DNA from 3 places in the Streptomyces sp. SP17BM10 genome. Region 1 is predicted to be linked to each of the others. Evidence: riboswitches for the same ligand, from Rfam matches in the RefSeq annotation. Region 1 holds a riboswitch; each other region holds the start of a gene.
What was found. Region 1 has a riboswitch for S-adenosylmethionine ahead of PUR71_RS16395 (IclR family transcriptional regulator). Riboswitches for the same ligand answer to the same signal wherever they lie in the genome.

Region 1 (7,559 bases):
ACCGCGAGCAGACGTGGACGGCGGAGGGCTGGGCAGAGCGATTCGCCCTCCCGTTCGCCGCGGCGGCCACCGGCTACGGTCACCGGCCCGCGCAGGTCGCCAGGGTGATTGCCACCGCCGATCTGCTGCTGGGCTACCACGAGGCCGTCCACGCCCGGACGGTCGACTACGTGCGCAGACTGAACGGCCCCGCCCTCGCGCGGATCGTCGACGAGTCGTGGGACCCGCCGGTCACCCTCGGGGTGCGGCTGATCAGCGTGATCTCGGACGACCTCCAGCACGTCGGCCAGGCGGCCTACGTGCGCGGACTGCTGGGCGGGGGCTAGCAGCGCGGAACCGGACGGCCCGGGGCACGGTCGGGCCGAATCGGGTGGGATGGGACGATACGTGCCATGTCAAGCACGTCTCCCTCGGTCCGGGACACCGCCGCCCCGCCCGACCCGCTCCGCCGCCTCCTGCTCGACCTGGGCGACGCCCTCCTGGGCGGCGGTCTGCCCGTCCACGACGTCGAGGAGGAACTCCACGGCCTGGGGCGGGCGCTGGGGGCACCCGGGGTGCGGGTCGCCGCCCTCACCAACGGGCTGTTCGTCTCGCTCGGCGCGGACGACGCCACCGCGTTCCGGCCCGTCGGCGCCGCGCTGCGCTTCGAGCAGACGGCCGACGTCCTCCACCTGGTGCACCGGCTGCGCGCCGGCGGGCTCGACGGGCCCCGGGCGCTCGCCGAGCTGGACGCGATCCGGCGGGCGCCGGCCCGCTGGCCGGCGTGGGTGGCGGACCTCGGGGCGCTGCCGGTCGGGGTCGGGGTGTGCATGTTCCTGCAGCCGGTCGCCGCGAACGTGCTGGCGGCGGGCGCCGGTTCGCTGGTCGTCGCGGGGCTGACCGTGCTCGCGCGGCGGCTGCCGTCGCTGCGGCCGCTGCTGCCCGTCACCGCCGGGTTCCTCGTCGCGTTGCTCGTCCTGGCGCTCGCGCGGGCCTCGCTGCTGGACGGCCCGCTGCGGACGATCGTCGCCACGCTGGCGATCCTGCTGCCGGGCGGGCTGCTGGTCACCGGCCTGTCGGAGATCGCCGCGGGCTCGGCCAGCGCCGGGACGGCCCGCCTGGTGTCCGGGGCGGTGCAGCTCGCGCTGTTCCTCGCCGGGGTGGCCGCGGCCGCCACCGCGATCGGCATGCCCGCCTCCGCGCTGGCCAACGTCCAGGTGGCCAAGCCGAGTTGGTGGGTGATCGGGCTGGGCCTGGCGATCGCCGTCGCGGGTGTCGTGATCAACGTGAACACCCCGCCGAGCGCCGTCCCGTGGATCGTCGCGGTGATCGCGGTGAGCGTCACCGTCCAGGTCGTCGTCGGCTCCGAGCACGGCGCGGCGATCGGCGGCCTGGCCGGGGCGGTCTCCGCCGCGGTCGCCGCCACCCTGGTGCACTGGCTGCCCGGCGGGCCGCTGTGGCAGGTGCTCTACCTGCCCGCGTTCTGGATCGTCGTGCCGGGCTCCTTCGGCCTGCTGAACACCGCCCAGATCGAGGTGGGCAACGGGGCCCAGTCGGTGCTGGCGGCGGTCTCGGCGGTCTTCGGGGTGTCGATCGGCACCCTGATCGGCTCGGTGATCAGCCGCGTTCCCCGTCCGGCGCTCCTCACCCCGGCCGCCCGGGTCTGAGCCGGTTCACAGCCGGCTCCGAGCCGGGTTCTGAGCCGGTTCTCCGGGCGGGTCGATCGACCCGCCCGGAGAACCGACCAGGCCGGTCACGGGTGGCGCAGCGCCTCGGTGAGGTGGTTCGCCGCCTCGATGACGGCCTGGGACAGGCGTGCCCCCGGGTGCCGGGTGAGCCGTTCGATCGGGCCGGAGACGGTGACCGCGGCCACCACCCGGTTGGACGGCCCGCGCACCGGCGCCGACACGGAGGCGACCCCGAGCTCGCGCTCGCCGATGGACTGCGCCCAGCCCCGACGCCGTACGCCGCTGAGGGCCGTGGCCGTGAAGCGCGCCCCCTGGAGCCCCCGGTGCAGGCGCTCCGGCTCCTCCCAGGCGAGCAGGATCTGGGCGGCGGCCCCGACCTTCATCGGGAGCGTCACCCCCACCGGCACGGTGTCGCGCAGACCGGAGAGCCGCTCCGCGACGGCCACGCAGATCCGGACCTCGCCCTGACGGCGGTACAGCTGGGCGCTCTCGCCGGTGACGTCCCGCAGGTGCACGAGCACCGACCCGGCGGCCGCCAGCAGCCGGTCCTCCCCCGCCGCCGCCGACAGCTCGGCCAGCCGGGGGCCCAGGACGAACCGGCCCTGCAGGTCCCTGGTGACCAGCCGGTGGTGTTCCAGCGCGACGGCGAGCCGGTGCGCGGTGGGGCGCGCCAGGCCGGTGGCGGCGGCGAGCCCGGCCAGGGTGGTGGGCCCGGACTCCAGGGTGGCGAGGATCGCGGTGGCCTTGTCGAGCACGCCGACGCCGCTCGTGAGCTCCATGGATGGGTACTCCAGTCTCGAATCCGCGGCCGGTGGGTGGTCCGGCCCGCGGGGGCTCCCCGCGGGGAGCGGGGGGGTGGTCAGCGAGAACGGGCCGGAGAAGTCGGCCGGATGCCTGCGCCGGGCACGAGACGGGTACGCGGAAGGGCCGGGGCGGGAAGCGCCCGGGCGAAGGACAGCACAGAGAGCACCGTGTCTCCTCATCTTTCCCGCGCCACGTTGGCGACAGGCCGGAGTTGGCACTGATCCCGGACGGCACGGCGCGTACTTCGGACGCCGGGTCGAACGGGGAGTTGCCGGGGCTTCGTAGGGCCGGTCCCTCCACCCCTCTGGATGATTCGCGAGGAACGATACAAGATTCCCGGGGCCGCCCGCCAAACCTCCCCCCGCCCTCCCCTTCCCTCCCCCGCCCCGCGTCCCGGCGGTTCGTGGCAGCACGGCTCCCGCCGGGCCCGGCCGACGGGGCTCCCCCGTCGACGTCGACGCGGCGCGGGCGGCCGGGATGACGGGGGCGGCCACCGCGAGCCCGCCGACCTCCGCGGGCTCGCCGGCGCCCGTCCTGAGCGTCGACCACAGATCTGTCGGACCGTCAAAGTCCTTTCTTGTTAAGGACGATCACCGCGACTCCTGTTCTGAATCGAGTCGCCGGCGTCGCGGATCCGGACATCTGTCACGGTTTCGAAGCGGCAGTGCCACGACTTCGCATATCCCTCACGCCGCCGCGACCGGAGCTCTACCGTTTGACCGACGGTCCTTCCCGACCGTCCCCGAGCGGGAGGGCGAGCACATGAACGGTCGCCAGGGTCCGGTCGTGCGGTCGGGGGTGGTCGACGTGGCGCTGTGCGCCGCCGCGGCCCGCTCGTCCGGCACGGGCCAGGCCCACGACGGCGTGCAGGACCTCGCGACCGGTACGGGCTTCGGCACCGGGAATCAGCGGATCACCGGGGCCTCGACCACGTTCTCGGTCGGCCAGACCGCCTACGTGGCCTTCATCACCGACGCGGGCGCGGCCGGGTGGACGACGGGCACGCTGCGGGCCGACGCCTGCGGCGGGGACACCGGCGGGAGCGAGACGAAGACCTTCGTCCTGCGCGAGGCCTCCACGTGGTGCAGCTGGTTCGTCGGGCCCGGCTCCTTCACCGACGGCAACCGGAGCCCGTGCGAACTGGTGCCCGGGCAAGGACCCCAAAACGTCAACTGAACCCCACGAGAGAAGGGTCGGAGCCGTGCAGCCCGTCAAGATCAGCGTCCAGTCCGGAGCACTCGCCGCCATCGGCGTGATCGCGTTCATCGACAGTTTCCTCCCCTGGTACACCGTCACCGAGAAGTCGGGCGCCACGGGCCTGCTCACCCGGTACGCGGCGAGCGGCAACGCCTGGGACGTGGGCGCCGGCGCCTGGATCCCGGTGATCGTCCTCGTGGCCGTGGGCATCATGGCCGCCCTCCCCGCCATCGGCCGCGGCCTCCCGGCCCGCCAGGGCCACGTCACCAACCTCGTCCTCGCGGCGGTCGCCACCGTCATCGTCCTGCTCCGCTGGCTCACCTACCCGTCGATCCCGGTCGGCGAGTCCGCCTTCATCGACGCCGGCGCCGACGTCGGCACCTACCTCGGCGTCCTCCTCTGCCTCGCCGCCACCGGCGCGGCCTACCTCGGCTTCACCGCCAACGGGGGCACCCTGGACAGCTTCACCAAGATCTTCCGCACCCCGTCCGCATAGGGGCCGTCGCGGATCCGGCCGAAGGCGCGGGGCCCGACGGGCCTCGCCGCGTCCCACGTCCCTCAGGCGCCGCACTCGCCGTCGTCGACGAACGACGCCCGCCGTGCCGAGGTCGGCCGAGCGCGGCGCGGGCCGTCCCGACCAGCAGGTCCAGCAGGAACTGCTGGACCAGGTGGTCTCTATGCCATGCCGACGGCCCGATGGGCGGGCGTCGGGCGGTCTCCGGTCGGGGGGCGGCTCAGGCGACGGTCCAGGTCGGCGAGGCGCCAGGCCGGTCTCGATCGCAGGCGGGCCGCGACGGCCGATACGGCTCCGGGGGCGTATCCGCAGGCCTGGACGATGCGTTCGGCGGCCTCGTGCTCGGCGGCCACCCGGCTCGCGCCCACCACTCTCGTCAGGAGCAGCAGTGCCTCCTCCTCGGTGAAGGCGCCCAGTCGGTGCGGCGCGACGCCCTCCAGGCCGGTCAGTTCGTGTCGGCTGGTGATCAGCACCAGGCAGGTCGGGGAGGCCGGGAGGAGGTCCCGGACCTGGGTGGCGGTGGCCGCGTCGTCGAGCACGACGACGGCCCGCTTGCCGTGCATCCGCTCCCGGAACAGCGCCGCGCGCTCGGCCGGGACGGTCGGGACGCGGTGCGCGGGGACCTCCAACTGCCGTAGGAACATGCCGAGTACGGTACTGGGGTCGGCCGGCGGGTGCTCGGGGTCGCAGCCGCGCAGGTCGACGTACAGCTGGACGTCGGCGCAGCGGCCGGCCCGGACGAGGTGGTGTGCGGCGTGCAGGGCGAGCTGGGTCTTGCCGATCCCGGCCGGGCCATCGATCGTCGAGACGACCGCGGCGCCGCTGGCGAAGTGCCGTACGAGCCAGGCGAGTTCCCGCTCGCGGCCGGTGAACGTCGCGAGGTCGGCGGGCAGTTGCCGCAGGACGCCGACCGGGCCGCAGGCCCGCGCGTCGGCGTGCACCCGGGTGCAGGCCGCGCGCCAGCGGGCCGCGTCCGCCTCGCCGGCGCCGAGTGCCCGGACGACGGCCAGGACGAGGTCCGGGTCGAGGCGGCGGCGGTCCGGCTTGAACACGTCGGCGACGGTGGTGTGGGAGACGGGCTGCGGCGGGCGCAGCAGCGGGCCGACCCGCTTGGCGAGCGCCCGGAGCGACGGGCCGCCGGCCCAGAGCCGCAGCCGCTCCAACGCCCGGATGAACTCGGCCAGATCGGCCGCGTCGGCCGGATCCGGCGCGCCCGTACGCTCGTCCTGCTTCACGGGGTGGAGTGTAGGCGGCCGGTCCGACATCCGGCCTACCGCGGGCTCAGGCCGTTCAGGCCGCCCTGCACCTTCCGGGCCACGTCGGGGGGAGCGTTCCGCACCTCAGGCCCTCGCCCACCGTCTCTGGCCAGGCGGTGCGGACCGGCTCCTCGAGGTCCTCGGTGAACACGTGCCTCGGCAGGCCGAACCGGAGTCGGCGGCCGGGGTCGCCCGGGAGGCCGCTCTCCCCGGTGACGAAGGTGTCCAGCGCGATGATCCGGTCCAGGGTGCGGGCCAGGAACCCCGGGGTGTCCCGGGTGGTGGACAGCGGCGTGACGCCCGCCGAGGGATAGCGCCCGGCGCTGGGGCGCAGGCCGTAGACGCCGTGAGCGCGGCCGGGATGGTGACCGAACCGCCGGTGTCCGTGCCCAGTCCGGCCGCGGCGATCCCCGCGGCCACCGCGGCGGCCGTCCCGCCGCTGCTGCCGCCCGCGAACAGGGCCGGGTCGGCGGCGTTGCCGACGGCGCCGAAGGTGTGGTTGCACGAGGTGGCGCCCAAGGAGAGTCGTGCATGTTCGTCTTGCCCAGGACGATCGCGCCCGCGGCCCGCAGCGCCGCGACCACGGGCGCGTCGGCGCCCGGGACGAAGCCGGTGAGCGCGGGTGTGCCCGCGGAGTTGGGCAGGCCGGCAACGTGGATGGTGTCCTTGACGACTAGGCACCACGCCTCCCGGCCGCCGCGCGCGTCACGGCGGGCCGCCTCCGCGAGCGCCTTCCCGGCGTCCAGCGTGATGAACGCGTTGAGGTGCCCGACGGCGGCGGCCCGGCCGAGCGCGGCGGACACGGCCTCGTGCGCGGGGCCCGGCCCGCCGGTCCCGGATCGGGCATGGGGTCGTCTCCTTCGCACTCGCACGGGTCGAGGGCCGTACCACCCGCTCAGGCCGTCGTCATGCCGGGACCAGCCGCCAGCTCAGCGCCCACGGGACGAACAGCGCGCCCGCCGCGAGCAGGGCCGGCGGCGCGGTGCGGGTGCGCCATGCCGTCGCGGCCAGTGTCGCCGTCAGGGCCACGACCGTGACGGCCGTCGCCTGGAGCAGCCGCCAGAGGAGTTCGACGCCCGTGCTCTCCGCGTTGGTGGCGAAGACGAACGCTACGTACGCCGGGGCACCGACCACCGTGGCCGTGCCGAGGCCACACAGCCAGCGGGCCACCCGGCCACGCTGTTCCAGCGCTCCTCCGAGGAAGCCCACCAGGATGAGGAGCCCCGCCGCCCACTGGACGGGCGCCGACTCGTACCACGGGCCCGTGTTCGTCGCCCGGCTCGCCACCGTCTGTGCCGGGGGCTCGGCGGTGGTGGACCGGGGCGGGCGGCCCTCGACGACCTGGCTCGTCCAGGCCGTCATCGCGTCGAGGTAGCCGGGGCCGTCCACGCCGTCCGTCGTGCGGCGGCCGGTGTGGCCGGCCCCGGGGACGAAACCGATGGTGGCGTGCTCGTTGCCGGCGCCGGCGAGCTCGCGCCGGAAGATCTCGGCGCTCTCCTTCGGCGGGACGATGCCGTCGTGCTCGCCCCACAGGGCCAGTACCGGTTGGCGCAGGTGGTCCAGGGCGGGCAGCGGGTCGTGCTCGCCCTCGGGGAACACGCCGGCCGCGCCGAGCAGCCGGGTGAACGGGCCGTCGACGGCGCGGCGCAGCGAGGCGGGGGCGCCGCGGTGGGCGAGGTGGGTGTCGAGGCCCCAGAGCTGGGTGCGCAGGGGTGTGAGGCCCGGGCCGCCGATGGTGATGACGAAGGCGGCGTCGGTGGAGCGGTTGGCGACCAACGGCGCCACCCAGCCGCCCTCGCTGAAGCCCCAGAGGCCGACGGCGCCCGGCCGGACGCCCGGGTGGGAGCGCAGCACTTCCAGACCGGCGGCGGCGTCGTCGGCGAGGAGGCCGAAGTCCCGGTGCAGGGTGGAGTAGCCGGTGGTGCGCTTGTCGTAGACGAGGGTGGCGATGCCGGCCCGCGCGAAGGCCTGCGCCTCCGGGAGGTAGTCCTCGCGCGGGCCGGGTCCGCCGCCACCGATCAGGACGATGCCGGGCAGGGCGTCGTGGTGTCCGGCCGGTTCCAGGACGGTTCCGTGCAGGGTGAGCCCGTCGCCGCCCTGGAACGTGACCTCGGTGCGAGC
Region 2 (7,559 bases), on a different contig from region 1:
CGACGTCGGCCAGCCGGTAGGCGGCGAGCGAGCGCGGGAAGTCGTCGTCGACGTGCAGGATCAGCGGCTGCCAGGTGGGGGTGGCGAATTCGGTGCCGATCGCTTCGGCGAGCTCCTGGACCTGGGCGGTGTAGTTCCGGTATTCGGCCAGGTCGGTCCGGGACGGGTAGGCGAAGGCGATGTGCACCACGCGGTCGTGCCACTCCGGGCGCGTGCGCAGGAGGTGGCGGTAGGCGAGCAGGCCCCGGACGATGTTCTTGCTCAGTTCGGTGCGGTCGACCCGGACGATCGTGCGTCGGTCGCCCACGGCCTCGCGCAGGGCGGCGAGGCGCTCGTCGACGTCGGGGCGGTGGGCGCGCTCTCGCAGGAAGTCGGCGTCGGCGCCCAGGGCGTGAACGCCCAGCTGGGTCGTGTGGTCGATGGGGGTGCCCCCGGCCGACGGCTGGGGGAAGGTGACGGTGAGGGCGTCGTGGTCGACGGTCGCGTGCAGGATCTCCTCGCAGCAGGCGGCGAAGGCCCGGGCCCAGCGTTCGGTGAGGAAGCCCGCCCGGTCGGCGCCGAGGATGCCGATGAGGACGGCCCTGGCCACGTCGTCCGGGAGGAGGCGGAAGTACTCGGGCGGGGCCCACGGGGTGTGGGAGAAGTGGCCGATGCGCAGGTCGGGGCGGGCCGCGCGGAGCAGGGCCGGGGTGAGGGACAGGTGGTAGTCCTGCACCAGGACGGCGGCGTTCGGGGCGGCCTCGGCCGCGAGGGCGTCCGCGAAGGCGCGGTTGTACGTCTCGTAGGCGGCCCACTCGGTGCGGAAGCCGGCGTCGAAGACGGGGGCGGTGGGCGTGGCGTAGAGCAGGTGGTTGACGAACCAGAGGGTCGAGTTGGCGACGCCGTTGTAGGCGCGGGCGAAGGTCTCCGGGTCGATGTCCAGCATCCGGACGGCCTGTCCGCCGACGTCGTGGCCGGCCAGGTCGAGGCGCCCGTACGGGGCTTCCCGGGCGGCCCGGCGGTCCGCGTCGCCCAGGGCGGCGCACACCCAGACGGCGTTCGGGTCGTCGATCGCGGAGAGGCCGGAGACCAGGCCCCCACCGCCGCGTTTGAGGGTCAGCGTGCCGTCGTCCGCGGTGCCGAAGGAGACCGGTCCGCGGTTGGAAGCCACCAGCACGGTCGCGCTCGAACGTTCGGTCGTGAGATCGCCCATGGTTGGTACGTTGCCGGGGGTCCGGGTCGGCAAACGTTTCAGTGGCGGGTCGCGTACTCGGGGACGGTGTGCATCGGGGGGCGTTCCAGGGCCGTCACGGGGTGGGTGTGGCCGGTGAACGCGCGGGTCTCCGGGTCGCGGGTGAACTGGGTGAGCAGCGGGTGGACGAGGTCGGCCGAGGCCTTGAGCCGGTGGGCGCGGTCGAGGCGTTCGAGCGCGGTGCGGTAGATGGTGGCGGCCATCCGGCCGAGGGCCTGGCCGTCCTGGTGGCGGTGGTGGCGGACGCCGACGTCCACCTGGGCCAGGGCGTCGAGCCCGACCAGGTCCAGCGCGTCGACCAGGAGGCCGAGCTCGACGCCGTAGCCGGTGGGGAACGGGAGCCGTTCGAGCAGTGCGCGGCGGGCCGCGTACTCGCCGCCCAGCGGCTGGACGAAACCGGCGAGTTCCGGCCAGTGCAGGTTGAGGAGGGGACGGGCGACGAGCTCGGTCACCCGGCCGCCGCCGGCCGGGAAGACGGCGTCCGGGTCGCCGGCGGAGCCCCTGACTTCGAGCGGGCGGTCGTACATGGCCTTGACCAGCTGGATGTCCGGCTCGGTGAGCAGCGGGCCGACGGTGCCGGAGACGAAGGCGGGGTCGAACTCGCGCAGGTCCGCGTCGACGAAGCAGACGATGTCGCCCCGGGTGACCAGCAGCGAGCGCCACAGCACCTCGCCCTTGCCGGGCACGGCGGGCAGCCGGGGCAGGATCTCGTCGCGCGGCACGACCCGGGCGCCGGCCGCGGCGGCCACGGCGGCGGTGTCGTCGGCCGACCCCGAGTCGACGACGACGAGTTCGTCGACCAGGGGGAGGCGCTCCATCAGCTCGCGCCGGATCGTGCGGACGATGTCGCCGACGGTGGCCGCCTCGTCGAGGGCGGGCAGGACGACGCTGACGGTGTGGCCGGTGCGGCGCTTGGCCGCGAGGAGGGTGTCGACCGGCCGGTCGGCCGCGCTCCACGAGCGGCGGCCCAGCCAGGAGGCCGCCTGCGGGAGGAGTGCGGGGATCGGTTCGGCGGGCACGGGACTCTCCTCGGCGGATCGGGGTGGAACGGGCCATCTCGCGTGGCGGACGGCCCCTTTCGGGCCCGGCGCCTTCGGATACAGTCTTCGTACAGCGGTCGGACCTTCGCACGCCGGGGTCGCCGCTGACGACAACTTCACATGCTCATCCAGAGGGACTGAGGGAACGGCCCGTTGACGTCCCGGCAACCTTCTCGCGCGGCCGGCCACCAGGCCCCGGCGGGACAGGTGCCAATTCCGGCCCGTGGTGCGCCCGCACCCCGGGGAAGATGAGGAGAGAGGCCTCCGCCATCATGGCTATCACCGCGACATCCGCGTTCGACGCCGCACCCGCATCCGTGGATCTCGGCCCCGCCACCGCCCTGTCCTGTCGGGAGTGCGGCACCCGCTTCCCGCTCGGTCCGAGCTTCGCCTGCCTGGAGTGCTTCGGGCCGCTGGAGATCGCGTACGAGTTCGGTGGTGAGGCCGCCGAGGAGCTGCGCAAGCGGATCGAGGCCGGGCCCGCGTCGATCTGGCGTTACGCGCCGCTGCTGCCGGTGCCCGCCGACGTCGCCTCCAAGCCGAACCTGAACCCGGGCTGGACCCCGCTGGTCAAGGCGGACAACCTCGGGCGGGAGCTGGGCTTCACGGCCCCGCTGCACGTGAAGGACGACTCGGGCAACCCCACGCACTCGTTCAAGGACCGCGTGGTGGCCTGCGCCATCGAGGCCGCGCGCGCCTTCGGCTACACCACGCTGTCCTGCTCGTCGACCGGCAACCTGGCCGGCGCGGTCGGCGCCGCGGCGGCCAGGGCCGGGTTCCGCTCGTGCGTGTTCATCCCGCACGACCTGGAGCAGGGCAAGGTCGTCATGGCCGGGGTGTACGGCGGCGAACTGGTCGGCATCGAGGGCAACTACGACGACGTGAACCGCTTCTGCTCGGAGCTGATCGGCGACCCGGCTGGCGAGGGCTGGGGCTTCGTCAACGTCAACCTCCGCCCGTACTACGGCGAGGGCTCCAAGACGCTCGCGTACGAGATCTGCGAGCAGCTCGGCTGGCGGCTGCCGGAGCAGATCGTCATCCCGATCGCCTCGGGCTCGCAGCTCACGAAGATCGACAAGGGCCTGCAGGAGCTGATCAGGCTCGGACTGGTCGAGGACCGGCCGTACAAGGTCTTCGGCGCCCAGGCCGCGGGCTGCTCGCCGGTCTCCGCGGCCTTCAAGGCCGGCCGGGACGTGATCAAGCCGGTGAAGCCGGACACCATCGCCAAGTCGCTGGCGATCGGCAACCCGGCGGACGGCCCGTACGTGCTGGACATCGCGCGGCGCACCGGCGGCGCGGTCGAGGACGTCACCGACGCCGAGGTGGTGGCCGCCATCCGGCTGCTGGCCCGCACCGAGGGCATCTTCGCCGAGACCGCGGGCGGGGTGACCGTCGGCGTGCTCAAGAAGCTGGTCGAGACCGGGCAGCTGGATCCGGCCAAGGAGACCGTCGCGATCAACACCGGTGACGGCCTCAAGACCCTGGACGCCGTCGCCGATGCGGGGATGACCGCGGTCATCCGCCCGACGCTGGAGTCCTTCCGCAGCGCCGGCCTCGCGTCCGCCTGATTCCCCCCACGAGGAGAGCCACCCATGAGCGCCACCGTCCGCATCCCCACCATCCTGCGCACCTACACCGGCGGGGCCGCCGAGGTCACCGCCGACGGCGGGACCCTGGGCGATGTCATCGCCGACCTGGAGAAGAACCACGCGGGCATCTCCGCGCGCATCCTGGACGACACCGGCAAGCTGCGCCGTTTCGTGAACGTGTACGTGAACGACGACGACGTGCGATTCGCCGAGGGCCTCGCGACCGAGATCAAGGACGGCGCCAGCGTCTCGATCATTCCGGCGGTGGCCGGCGGCTGCTGAGCCGCGCCCCGCGCCGACCGGCCGCCCCCGCGCACGGAATTCCGCATTCCGTGCGCGGGGGCGGCCGCTCGCATTTCGGCGGGAATGTTTCCCGGTCGAGTGGGAGTAGAGTGTCGCTCGGCCGGGAACAGGGGTCCCCCTCCCCCTCCCCGTGCGAACCGCCGCTCCGCCGTCCGTCCGTTGAGACCGCCCGGGGACCGGGCCGGGAAACGTGTCACGCGGATGTCAGAATTCACCAGGGGATTTGCGCATTCCGTCCGCTATGTCCGGCGCGAATTGCGGAGTTCCTTCCGATTCGGCCCGGCCTGTCCCTTGACGCGGACCCGGAATTCACCGCGGAGGACCCTGTTGCAGAGGGCGTCGATCCGGATACATTCAGCCGCGGTCGACGCAATCACCCGCCCACCGGATGTCGTTCGGGGCGGTTGGTCGCGGCGTGCACGGCTGCGCCCAGGGGGGGTTCCCCGGGCCGGCCTTCAAACCAACCCGGGCCCGCGACCTGCGGGACCGTGAAGGGTCAGCACAGCACTAGGGGAGTTCGGAATGGCTCAGGGCACCGTCAAGTGGTTCAACGCGGAGAAGGGCTACGGCTTCATCGCGGTCGACGGTGGTGCGGACGTCTTCGTCCACTACAGCGCGATCCAGATGGACGGCTACCGCACCCTCGAGGAGGGCCAGCGGGTCGAGTTCGAGATCTCCCAGGGACAGAAGGGCCCGCAGGCGGACATGGTCCGCGCGGTCTGACCCCTTCCGGCTCCAGGAGCTCGGCGCGGCCCACGGCTGACGACCACTCGCTTCTCGACGGGCCCGTGCGACACGCGTCGCACGGGCCCGTCGGCGTTCCCGCGGCGGCCCCCGGCTTGGCGATTGGGCTTGCACTCGACCACCCGGAGTGCTAATCATTGGCGTTAGCACTCAAAGCTTGAGAGTGACAGCGGACCGGGTCGGTGAGGCCCTGGGAGCGGTAGGGGAATAGACCCCCGCACACCTTGGCCGTCCGTCGCGGGCACCCCTTGGTCCGAGCAGTCGACCGTGTCCCGGAGGACCACTTCAGATGGCCAAGATCATCGCCTTTGATGAGGAAGCTCGCCGCGGCCTTGAGCGTGGCATGAACCAGCTCGCCGACGCAGTGAAGGTCACGCTCGGCCCCAAGGGTCGCAACGTCGTGCTGGAGAAGAAGTGGGGCGCCCCCACGATCACCAACGACGGTGTCTCCATCGCCAAGGAGATCGAGCTCGAGGACCCGTACGAGAAGATCGGCGCGGAGCTCGTCAAGGAGGTCGCCAAGAAGACGGACGACGTCGCGGGTGACGGCACCACCACCGCCACCGTGCTCGCCCAGGCCCTGGTTCGCGAGGGTCTGCGCAACGTCGCCGCCGGCGCCAACCCGATGGCCCTGAAGCGCGGCATCGAGAAGGCCGTCGCCGCCGTCTCGGACCAGCTCCTGGCCCAGGCCACCGACGTGGAGACCAAGGAGCAGATCGCCTCCACCGCCTCCATCTCGGCCGCTGACACCCAGATCGGCGAGCTCATCGCCGAGGCCATGGACAAGGTCGGCAAGGAAGGCGTCATCACCGTCGAGGAGAGCAACACCTTCGGCCTGGAGCTCGAGCTCACCGAGGGCATGCGCTTCGACAAGGGCTACATCTCCGCCTACTTCGCCACCGACCTGGAGCGCATGGAGGCGACCTTCGAGGACCCGTACATCCTCATCGCCAACTCCAAGATCGGCGGCATCAAGGACCTGCTCCCGCTGCTGGAGAAGGTCATGCAGAGCGGCAAGCCGCTCGTCATCATCGCCGAGGACGTCGAGGGCGAGGCCCTCTCGACCCTGATCGTCAACAAGATCAAGGGCGTCTTCAAGTCCGTCGCCGTCAAGGCCCCGGGCTTCGGTGACCGCCGCAAGGCCATGCTCCAGGACATCGCCACCCTCACCGGCGGCACCGTGATCTCCGAGGAGGTCGGCCTGAAGCTGGAGAACGCCGGTCTGGACCTCCTGGGCGGCGCCCGCAAGGTCGTCATCACCAAGGACGAGACCACGATCGTCGACGGTGCCGGCGACAGCGAGATGGTCGCGGGCCGCGTGAACCAGATCCGCGCCGAGATCGAGAACAGCGACTCGGACTACGACCGCGAGAAGCTCCAGGAGCGCCTCGCCAAGCTGGCCGGCGGCGTGGCCGTCATCAAGGCCGGCGCGGCCACCGAGGTGGAGCTCAAGGAGCGCAAGCACCGCATCGAGGACGCCGTCCGCAACGCCAAGGCCGCCGTCGAGGAGGGCATCGTCGCCGGTGGTGGCGTCGCCCTGCTGCAGGCCGGTGTCGCGTTCGACAAGCTGGAGCTGGACGGCGACGAGGCCACCGGTGCCAACATCGTCCGCGTGGCGCTGGAGGCCCCGATCAAGCAGATCGCGACCAACGCCGGCCTCGAGGGCGGCGTCGTGGTGGAGAAGGTGCGCAACCTCCCCGCCGGTCACGGCCTGAACGCCGCCACCAACGAGTACGTCGACCTGATCGCCGCCGGCATCATCGACCCGGCCAAGGTGACGCGCTCGGCGCTGCAGAACGCCGCCTCGATCGCGGCTCTGTTCCTCACCACCGAGGCCGTCATCGCCGACAAGCCGGAGAAGGCCGCGGCCCCGGCCGGCGGCATGCCGGGCGGTGACATGGACTTCTGATCCTGGTCGCACGACCGGATCGGTGTTCCGATCGCGTGGGCGGTTCCCTCCGGGGAGCCGCCCACGCGGCGTTGTTTGGGAGAATCGACGGATGGCTGACATCGAGACCGCCCTGCACGAGGCCCGTGCGCAGATCCTCGCCGACCTCACCGCGCGGGACGTGGCGGACGCCGCCGTCGTCTCGCTCGTGGAGCAGGCCGTGACCCACCGGCGGTGGTGGCTGGAGCAGTGGCCGGACGGCACCGAGTACGTGCTCGGGCTGGTCGCCCAGGACGTCCAGGACGCGCTGCTGGAGGCGTACGGGCGCTGGCCGCTGTGCACCGCCTGCGCGGCCGACGGGGACCCGCACGCGCTGAGCGTGGAGCCGGAGCTGGGGCCGGAGCCGCACTGGGTGTGCGGCAAGCAGGGCGCCGTCGTCGCGCCGGTGGGGAAGCTGGACTAGTTTTCGAGCGCTCCGAGTTCGGCCGCCAGGTTCGAGCGTGCGGCCGCGGTGAAGCGCTCGCGGGCGGTGGGGGTGCGGTAGAGCGCGGGCAGGGCGAGGAGCCGGCGCAGCACGGCCGCGCGACCCGCCCGGAAGTCCGGCTCGGGCACGAAGCCGTACTCCTCGCGGACGGCGGCCGCGTACGCCGCGTACGCCTCGGGGGCGCCGCCGAGCACGGCGAGGTCCGCGTCGCACAGCACCTCGCCGTCGCGGTCGCCCGGGGCGGGGTCGTGGGTGACGGTGAGCAGGACGAGGCGTTCGA
Region 3 (7,559 bases), on a different contig from region 1:
CCACTTGTTGGCGGGGTTGGCGCGCGTGCTGGCGGGCTTGGCGGTATCGGAGGTGGTGCTGCTCGCGCTACTCATCGAGGACGCTCCCAGTAGCTCGGGCCGACAGGCTCGTCGAAGTCGCCGGTGGCGACCAGGAAGCCCTTCTCGTCAGTGGTGATCTTCAGCTGCGGCAGCGGGTGACCGGCCGGGCCGAAGATGACGCGCGCGCCGTCCGACAGGTCGAAGGTCGACTGGTGGCACGGGCAGAGCGCGTGGTGGGTCTGCTGCTCGTAGAGGCTGATCGGGCAGCCGACGTGGGTGCAGATCTTCGAGTAGGCGAGGATGCCCTCGAAGCCCTTGTCCCGGGACTTGTCGTCCTTGATGTCGTCCGGCGCGATGCGGACCAGCATCAGGGCGTCCTTGGCGATGGCCTGCTGGAAGTCCTCGTCGTGGACGTGCAGACCCTCGGGCATGGCGAAGGTCAGCGAGCCGATGACGATGTCATCGGCCTTCATCGGCTGGTTGGTGCTCATGTTGATGAGCTGCAGCGGCTTGGCCGGGGTCGCCTCCCTCCAGCCCGTCTCCTTCAGCTTCTTCTCGGGCAGCGGCCCGAGGTCGCGGAGCAGGACCACGCCGGAGAGCGGGACCAGCGCCATCGAGCCGATGAGGGTGTTGCGGATCATCTTCCGGCGGCCGAAGCCGGACTCGGCGGCACCGGTCTTGAACTGGTTGATGACGTCCGCGCGGACCTCGTCGTCGGCCTCGATCGGGTGACGCTCGGCCGGCAGCTCGACGTCCGACATCAGGGTGCGGGCCCAGTGGACCGCGCCCGCGCCGATCAGGAACAGCGCGACGCCCAGGGTCAGGCCGAGCGCGAAGTTCAGCGCGCTGATGTGACCGAGCGGGAAGATGTAGACGATCTTGTCGGGGTCGATGCCCACGTACGACGCGATGAAGCCGATGGTGGCGATCATCGAGATCACGAACATCAGCGAGACCTGGCGCTCGGCGCGCTTGGCGGCCCGCTCGTCGATGTCGGTGCGACGGGGCTCGTGGGCCGGCAGGCCCGGGTCGGCGAACGGGTCGCCGTGGTCGGCCACCTCGCCGGCGGAGCCGTGGTGCTCCGGAAGCTGCTCTTCTGACATGTCGTGGCTCATGACTTCTTGGCCTTGGTGGTGTGGGCGGCGACCCAGATCGCGACCGCGATGAGCACGCCGAGACCGAAGATCCAGCCGAACAGGCCCTCGGTCACCGGACCGAGGCTGCCGAGCGTGAGACCGCCGGGGTTGGGCTCATCGTTGGTGGTGTGGCGGACGAAGGCCACGATCTGCTTCTTCTGCTCCTCGGGCATGGTGGTGTCCGGGAAGGACGGCATGTTCTGCGGGCCGGTCTGCATGGCCTCGTAGATGTGCTTGGCGTCCACGCCCTCCAGCGACGGCGCGTACTTGCCCTTGGTCAGGGCACCACCCTGGCCGGCGAAGTTGTGGCACTGGGCGCAGTTGGTGCGGAACAGCTCGCCACCCTTGGAGATGTCCTCGGGGTTGGTCGAGGTGTACTGCTCCTGGGTCGGCGTCACCGGGCCGGGGCCGAGCGAGGCCACGAAGGCGGCGAGCTGGTCGATCTCCGCCTGCGAGTAGATGTTCTTCTTGCGCGGGACCTGCGCGCCGGGCTGCTGGGCCGGCATGCGGCCGGTGGCGACCTGGAAGTCGACGGCGGCGGAGCCGACGCCGACCAGGCTCGGGCCGTCGCTGCTGCCCTGGCCGTTCAGGCCGTGGCAGGAGGAGCAGCCGACGGCGAAGAGCTTCTTACCCTCGTCGATCGCGAGCGACTGCGCGGCGACGTCGGCCTGCGCCTTGTCGGCGGGCGCGAACACGGCGTACAGCCCCCCGGTTGCCGCCAGGGCGAGAAGTAGGACGACCAGCGCCGCCAATGGGTGGCGCCGTCGTGCGGAGAGCTTTTTCACGGAATAACCCCGGTGTCAGGATCTGGTCGACTGGTGGGTGCACCCGGCTGCCGGTCTGGCCGGCACGAGGCTGCCCGGCAAGGGCTGCGCGCGCGGTCGGTCGGTGGGAGCGTCGGCACCGGCAGAAGCGGCCCTGCGCCGGTGAGGGCGGGGGCCGCAGCCGGTGGCCAGCGACCTGATCAGCTGGTTACTTGATCAGGTAGATGGTCGCGAACAGGCCGATCCACACGACGTCGACGAAGTGCCAGTAGTACGACACCACGATGGCGGCGGTGGCCTGCTCGTGCGTGAAGCGCTTGGCTGCGTACGTCCGTCCCAGGACCAGCAGGAAGGCGATCAGACCACCCGTCACGTGCAGACCGTGGAAGCCGGTGGTCAGGTAGAACACCGTGCCGTACGGGTCGGAGGACAGCGAGAGGCCGTCCTTCTTGACCAGCTCGGTGTACTCGAAGATCTGACCGCCGATGAAGATCGCGCCCATCACGAAGGTGATGACGAACCACGAGCGGAGCTTCTTCACGTCCCCGCGCTCGGCGGCGAACACGCCGAGCTGGCAGGTGAGCGAGGAGAGCACCAGGATCGTGGTGTTGACCGAGGAGAAGGGCACGTTGAGGGCGTGCGCCTTCTCGGTCCAGAACTCCGGCCCCTTGACGGAGCGGAGCGTGAAGTACATCGCGAAGAGGGCCGCGAAGAACATCAACTCGGAACTGAGCCAGACGATCGTTCCGACGCTGACCATGTTCGGCCGGTTGACCGATCCGTGCGCGTGCCCGGTTTCTACTGCTGTTGCTGTCGCCACGACGGACATTATGTCGGTCCCTTATTCCGTCTTCACGCCGGGGGGTCTCCCTCGGAGTGTCCGGTGCGTGCGGTATGCCCCCTTGGGGGGCGGTCGGGTGTCCGGACGGTGCCTGAGCAGCGGCGTGTCCCTTTTCTGACGGTTCCTCGGAGGCCCCCGTGACCCCGTTGCCCAGCGTGTCCATCCACGGCCGGCGCAGTGCCGGGAGGTAGGGGAGCGGGCCGGCTGTCGGCCGTCCGGGTGGACTGCGCGGGTCCGGGTGACGGGGCGTCCTCCGGGCGGGTGAGCCCCGGGCGCGGCGCCTTGAGGAGGAACGCGCGCGGGAGGGGGCTCGGCCGGGGGTGATCCGGAGTAGCATCCGGGGCAGGCGAACGTGGTCCGGATCACACTTGAGGGAGCAGGGTCAATGGCGTACACGACCGATGAGACGCTCACCGTCCTCGTCTACAGCGACGACCGCAACACCCGCGAGCAGGTGCTGACGGCGCTCGGCCGCCGGCCCGCCGAGGATCTGCCGGAGTTGTCCTACCTGGAGTGCGCGACCACCCCCGCGGTGCTGCGGGCGCTGGAGAAGGGGGGCGTGGACCTCTGCGTCCTGGACGGCGAGGCGGTGCCGGCCGGTGGGCTCGGGCTCGGGCGGCAGCTCAAGGACGAGATCTACGGCTGCCCGCCGGTGCTGGTGCTGATCGGCCGGCCGCAGGACTCCTGGCTGGCCGCCTGGAGCCGGGCCGACGCGGCGATCTCGCACCCGGTGGACCCGGTCGCGCTGGCCGGGGCGGTGGCCACGCTGCTGCGGGCACGCCTGGCCAAGCGGGCCCCCGCGACGCGCTGAGCGGCGTCGTCTCAGTACTAGAGAAGACAAGGCCGGAGGTACCCCACCGCTCGATAGGCTGACTCCATCCGTACGGACGTCCCCATCGGGGAACCGACACAGCTGGAGTCAGCCATGGTGAACGTGAACCCTGCGAACGGTGGTACCGACCCCGCGCAGGCGGTCCGCACCTGGCCGGACCTCCTGGCGGCGCTGTTGAAGGGGGAGGACCTCGACCGCTCGGCCACCGCGTGGGCGATGGACCGGATCATGAGCGGCGAGGCGTCCCCCGTCCAGGTCGCCGGGTTCATGGTGGCGCTGCGGGCCAAGGGCGAGACGGTCGACGAGATCAGCGGTCTGGTGGACGCGATGTACGCGCACGCCGAGCCGCTGGACATCCCGGGCCCGGCGGTGGACATCGTCGGCACCGGCGGCGACCGCGCCAAGACCGTCAACATCTCCACGATGTCCGCGATCGTCGCGGCGGCGGCCGGCGCCAAGGTGGTCAAGCACGGCAACCGGGCGTCCTCCTCGGCCAGCGGCTCGTCCGACGTGCTGGAGAAGCTCGGCGTCGCCCTCGACCTCTCGGCCCGGCGGGTGGCCGAGGTGGCCGACGAGATCGGGCTCACCTTCTGTTTCGCGGCGAAGTTCCACCCGTCGATGCGGCACGCCGCCACCGCGCGGCGCGACCTCGGGGTGCCGACCGCGTTCAACATCCTCGGTCCGCTGACCAACCCGGCCAAGGTCACCTCGCACGCCGTCGGCTGCTTCGACACCCGGCTCGCCGGGCTCATCGCGGGCGTGCTCGCCCGGCGCGGCTCCAAGGCGCTGGTGTTCCGCGGCGACGACGGCCTGGACGAGCTCACCGTCACGACGACGTCGCGGGTGTGGATCGTGCGGGACGGGATCGTCACCGAGACCGCCTTCGACCCGCGGGACGTCGGCATCGAGCTCGTCGGCATCGAGGCGCTGCGCGGGGCGGACGCCTCCTACAACGCCGAGGTCGCGCGCCGGCTGCTGGCCGGGGAGCGCGGGCCGGTGCGGGACGCCGTCCTGCTCAACACGGCGGCGGCGCTGGTGGCGCTGGACCTGACGGACGCGCCGCTCGCCGAGCAGCTGGCGGCCGGCATGGAACGGGCGGCGGCGGCCGTGGACTCGGGCGCGGCGCAGGAACTGCTGCGGCGCTGGTCGGAGGCCACCGCCCGGGGCTGACGGGCGAGTTGGGGGCTCGCGGCGGATCGCTGCCGCGGGCCCCTTCGGCTGTCCGGATGGTGGATGCCTGTTTGACCACCCGGCGGACGCGACCTAGAGTCTTGGCCAGGTCATGAGTGACAGCGACAAGCCCCAGCTTGCTGTCCGGCAACCCTCCGTCCGTGGCGGGGTGCCCTGGGTGAGGACCGGGCCGCGCGGCGAACCGTCCGCGAGGCAAGCGCGGACGCCCGACGACTAGCACTCCCGGGGTCCCTCGACCCCCGAAGGAGTGCATCCTCATGTCCGTCGCCCACCCGTCTCCCGCCACCACCCTTCACTCGGCGCGCTCCGCGGGGCACCTCCCCGCGGGAGTCTGCGCCCCCCTCGCCGTCCTCGGCCACGACGTCCAGGTGCCGCTCGCCAACGGCGAGAAGGTCGGCTATGCGGCGCTCGACTACGCGGCCAGCTCGCCGGCGCTTCAGCGGGTGTGGGACGACGTCGCCGCGTACGCCCCGTACTACGGCAGCGTCCACCGCGGCGCCGGGTACCTCTCGCAACTGTCCACCGACCTGTTCGAGCAGAGCCGCCGGACCGTCGGCGAGTTCCTCGACCTGCGCGAGGGCGACCAGGTGGTCTTCACCCGGGCCACCACCGACTCGCTCAACCTGCTCGCCGCCGCGCTGCCGGCCGGCACCCGGGTGTTCGCCTTCGAGACCGAGCACCACGCCTCGCTGCTGCCCTGGGCCCACGCCGGGCTGGACGTCACCTACCTGCGCGCCCCCCGCTCGTACGCCGAAGCCGTCGCCGCGCTCGACACCGCGCTGGCCGGGGCGCCCGAGGGCCCGAAGCTGCTGTGCGTCACCGGCGCCTCGAACGTCACCGGCGAGCTGTGGCCGGTCGCCGAGCTGACCGCGACCGCGCACCGGCACGGCGCCCGGGTGGTGCTGGACGCCGCGCAGCTCGCCCCGCACCACCGGGTCTCGGTGTCCGAGCTGGACGTCGACTGGATCGCCTTCTCCGGCCACAAGATCTACGCGCCGTTCGGCGCCGGCGTGCTGGCCGGCCGGGCGGACTGGCTGGACGCGGCCGAGCCGTACCTGGCCGGCGGCGGCGCGACCCGCACGGTGGCCCGGGAGGCCGACGGCTCGGTGGCCGTCCAGTGGCACACCGGCCCGGCCCGGCACGAGGCCGGCTCGCCGAACGTCATCGGCGCCTACGCCATCGCCTCCGCCTGCCGGGCGCTGAGCGAGGCCGGCTTCGATGCGCTGGAGGCCCGTGAGCGGGCGCTGATCGCCCGGCTGACGGCCGGGCTGGCGGAGATCCCGCAGGTCAAGGTGCTGAACCTGTTCGGCCCCACCGGTGACGCCCCAAGCGTGGCGCGGGTGGGCGTGCTGTCCTTCGTCGTCCGGGGCTGGAACAGCTCGCACTTCTCGGCCGCGCTCTCCGCCGAGTACGGCATCGGCGTGCGCGACGGGCTGTTCTGTGCGCACCCGCTGGTGCGCACGCTGCTCGGCGACGAGGACGTCGCGCCGAGTCCTGTCTCCGAGTGCGGCGCGCCGGAGCCGTCGCTGCCGGGCGAGCGCAGCCTGAACGCGATCCGGGTCAGCTTCGGCGCCGGGACCCCGGACGAGCACGTCGACCGGTTCCTGACCGCCGTCCGCGAGCTGGTCACGGACGGCGCGGCGTGGAACTACCGCAACGAGGGCGGCCGTTGCGTGGCCGACACCCGTCGCGAGGGCTGAGGGCTACTCGTCCAGGCCGAGCGCGAACGCGGCCTCCAGGTCGTGCTGGGAGTAGGTGCGGAAGGCGATCTGGGTCTCGGTGTGCGCCACGCCCGGGACCTTGTTCAGCCGGCCGGGGATGACGTCGGCCAGGTCGTCGTGCTTGCGCACCCGCACCATCGCGACCAGGTCGTAGCCGCCGGTCACCGAGTACACCTCGCTGACCCCCTCGATGGAGGCGATGGCCTCGGCGATCTCCGGGATGCGGTCGACACTGGTCTTGATCAGGACGATGGCGGTGATCACTGTTCCGGCTCCTTCGTGGGGTGGCGCCAGCGTATCGGGCCTCAGCCGGGTCGTCTCGGGCGGTGGCCGACGACGGTGCAGGCGTAGAGGAACCCGGCGCAGAAGCCGATCACGTGGACCAGGTAGGCGACCCCCGGCCCGGCCGAGTGCACCGACCACCACTGCAGGGCGAACCAGAGGCCCAGCACCAGCCAGGCCGGGAACCGCAGCGGCAGGAAGAGCAGCAGCGGGACGAGCGTCGTCACCCGGGCGCGCGGGTGGAAGCGCAGGTAGGCGCCCAGGACGGCGGAGATCGCGCCGGAGGCTCCGATCAGGACGCGGGTGGAGTCCGCCGAGTGCGCCTCGGCGAGGGCGAAGCCATACGTCGCGAGGCTCCCGGCGGCCAGGTAGAAGAGGAGGAAACGGGCCCGGCCGACGCGCCGTTCGACGGTGGGGCCGAAGACGTGGAGGAAGAGCAGGTTTCCCGCCAGGTGCAGCCAGCCGGCGTGCAGGAAGAGACCGGTGAGGACGGAGACGGCCGGGCGCTTGCCCGGGGTGGCTGCGGCCGGACAGCCCGGGACCGGGTCCGGGGCCTCGGCGAGTTGTTCGGCTGTCAGCGGCCGCCCGGCCAGGAGCTCCGCGGGGACGGCGCCCCAGCGCTGCTCGTAGCGCTGCTCGGCGCAGACCCGGGCCTGCCCGGTGCCGTACAGGGGGTTGAGTCCGGCGGCCGGGCCGAGCAGGAAGACCAGCGTGTTGATCGCGATCAGGGCGTAGGTGACCGCCGGGGCGGGCACCGCGGGGCCGCCGTCC

Region 2: another riboswitch for S-adenosylmethionine. It lies ahead of thrC (threonine synthase); the one in region 1 lies ahead of PUR71_RS16395 (IclR family transcriptional regulator).
Region 3: another riboswitch for S-adenosylmethionine. It lies ahead of PUR71_RS19930 (aminotransferase class V-fold PLP-dependent enzyme); the one in region 1 lies ahead of PUR71_RS16395 (IclR family transcriptional regulator).

What each region holds. Positions count from the first base shown of each region.
Region 1 covers NZ_JAQYXB010000576.1:42,409-49,967, reverse strand. Annotated here, with positions in the region: gene PUR71_RS16405 (mycothiol transferase) at 1-326, shown strand, start outside; gene PUR71_RS16400 (threonine/serine exporter family protein) at 393-1,646, shown strand; gene PUR71_RS16395 (IclR family transcriptional regulator) at 1,733-2,446, opposite strand; SAM riboswitch class I at 2,644-2,786, opposite strand; gene PUR71_RS16390 (hypothetical protein) at 3,234-3,647, shown strand; gene PUR71_RS16385 (hypothetical protein) at 3,673-4,164, shown strand; gene PUR71_RS16380 (NB-ARC domain-containing protein) at 4,344-5,417, opposite strand; partial or broken gene PUR71_RS41315 (amidase family protein) at 5,473-5,957, opposite strand; partial or broken gene PUR71_RS41310 (amidase family protein) at 5,975-6,241, opposite strand; gene PUR71_RS16375 (alpha/beta hydrolase family protein) at 6,345-7,559, opposite strand, start outside.
Region 2 covers NZ_JAQYXB010000684.1:273,989-281,547, reverse strand. Annotated here, with positions in the region: gene PUR71_RS40385 (alpha,alpha-trehalose-phosphate synthase (UDP-forming)) at 1-1,192, opposite strand, end outside; gene PUR71_RS40380 (glucosyl-3-phosphoglycerate synthase) at 1,231-2,250, opposite strand; SAM riboswitch class I at 2,393-2,526, shown strand; gene thrC (threonine synthase) at 2,544-3,839, shown strand; gene PUR71_RS40370 (ubiquitin-like small modifier protein 1) at 3,864-4,142, shown strand; gene PUR71_RS40365 (cold-shock protein) at 4,686-4,886, shown strand; gene groL (chaperonin GroEL) at 5,197-6,816, shown strand; gene PUR71_RS40355 (hypothetical protein) at 6,908-7,258, shown strand; gene PUR71_RS40350 (HD domain-containing protein) at 7,255-7,559, opposite strand, start outside.
Region 3 covers NZ_JAQYXB010000588.1:241,106-248,664, reverse strand. Annotated here, with positions in the region: gene qcrB (cytochrome bc1 complex cytochrome b subunit) at 1-75, opposite strand, end outside; gene qcrA (cytochrome bc1 complex Rieske iron-sulfur subunit) at 72-1,124, opposite strand; gene qcrC (cytochrome bc1 complex diheme cytochrome c subunit) at 1,133-1,942, opposite strand; gene ctaE (aa3-type cytochrome oxidase subunit III) at 2,130-2,750, opposite strand; gene PUR71_RS19940 (hypothetical protein) at 3,148-3,573, shown strand; gene trpD (anthranilate phosphoribosyltransferase) at 3,688-4,764, shown strand; SAM riboswitch class IV at 4,873-4,990, shown strand; gene PUR71_RS19930 (aminotransferase class V-fold PLP-dependent enzyme) at 5,043-6,485, shown strand; gene PUR71_RS19925 (Lrp/AsnC family transcriptional regulator) at 6,489-6,770, opposite strand; gene PUR71_RS19920 (rhomboid family intramembrane serine protease) at 6,812-7,559, opposite strand, start outside.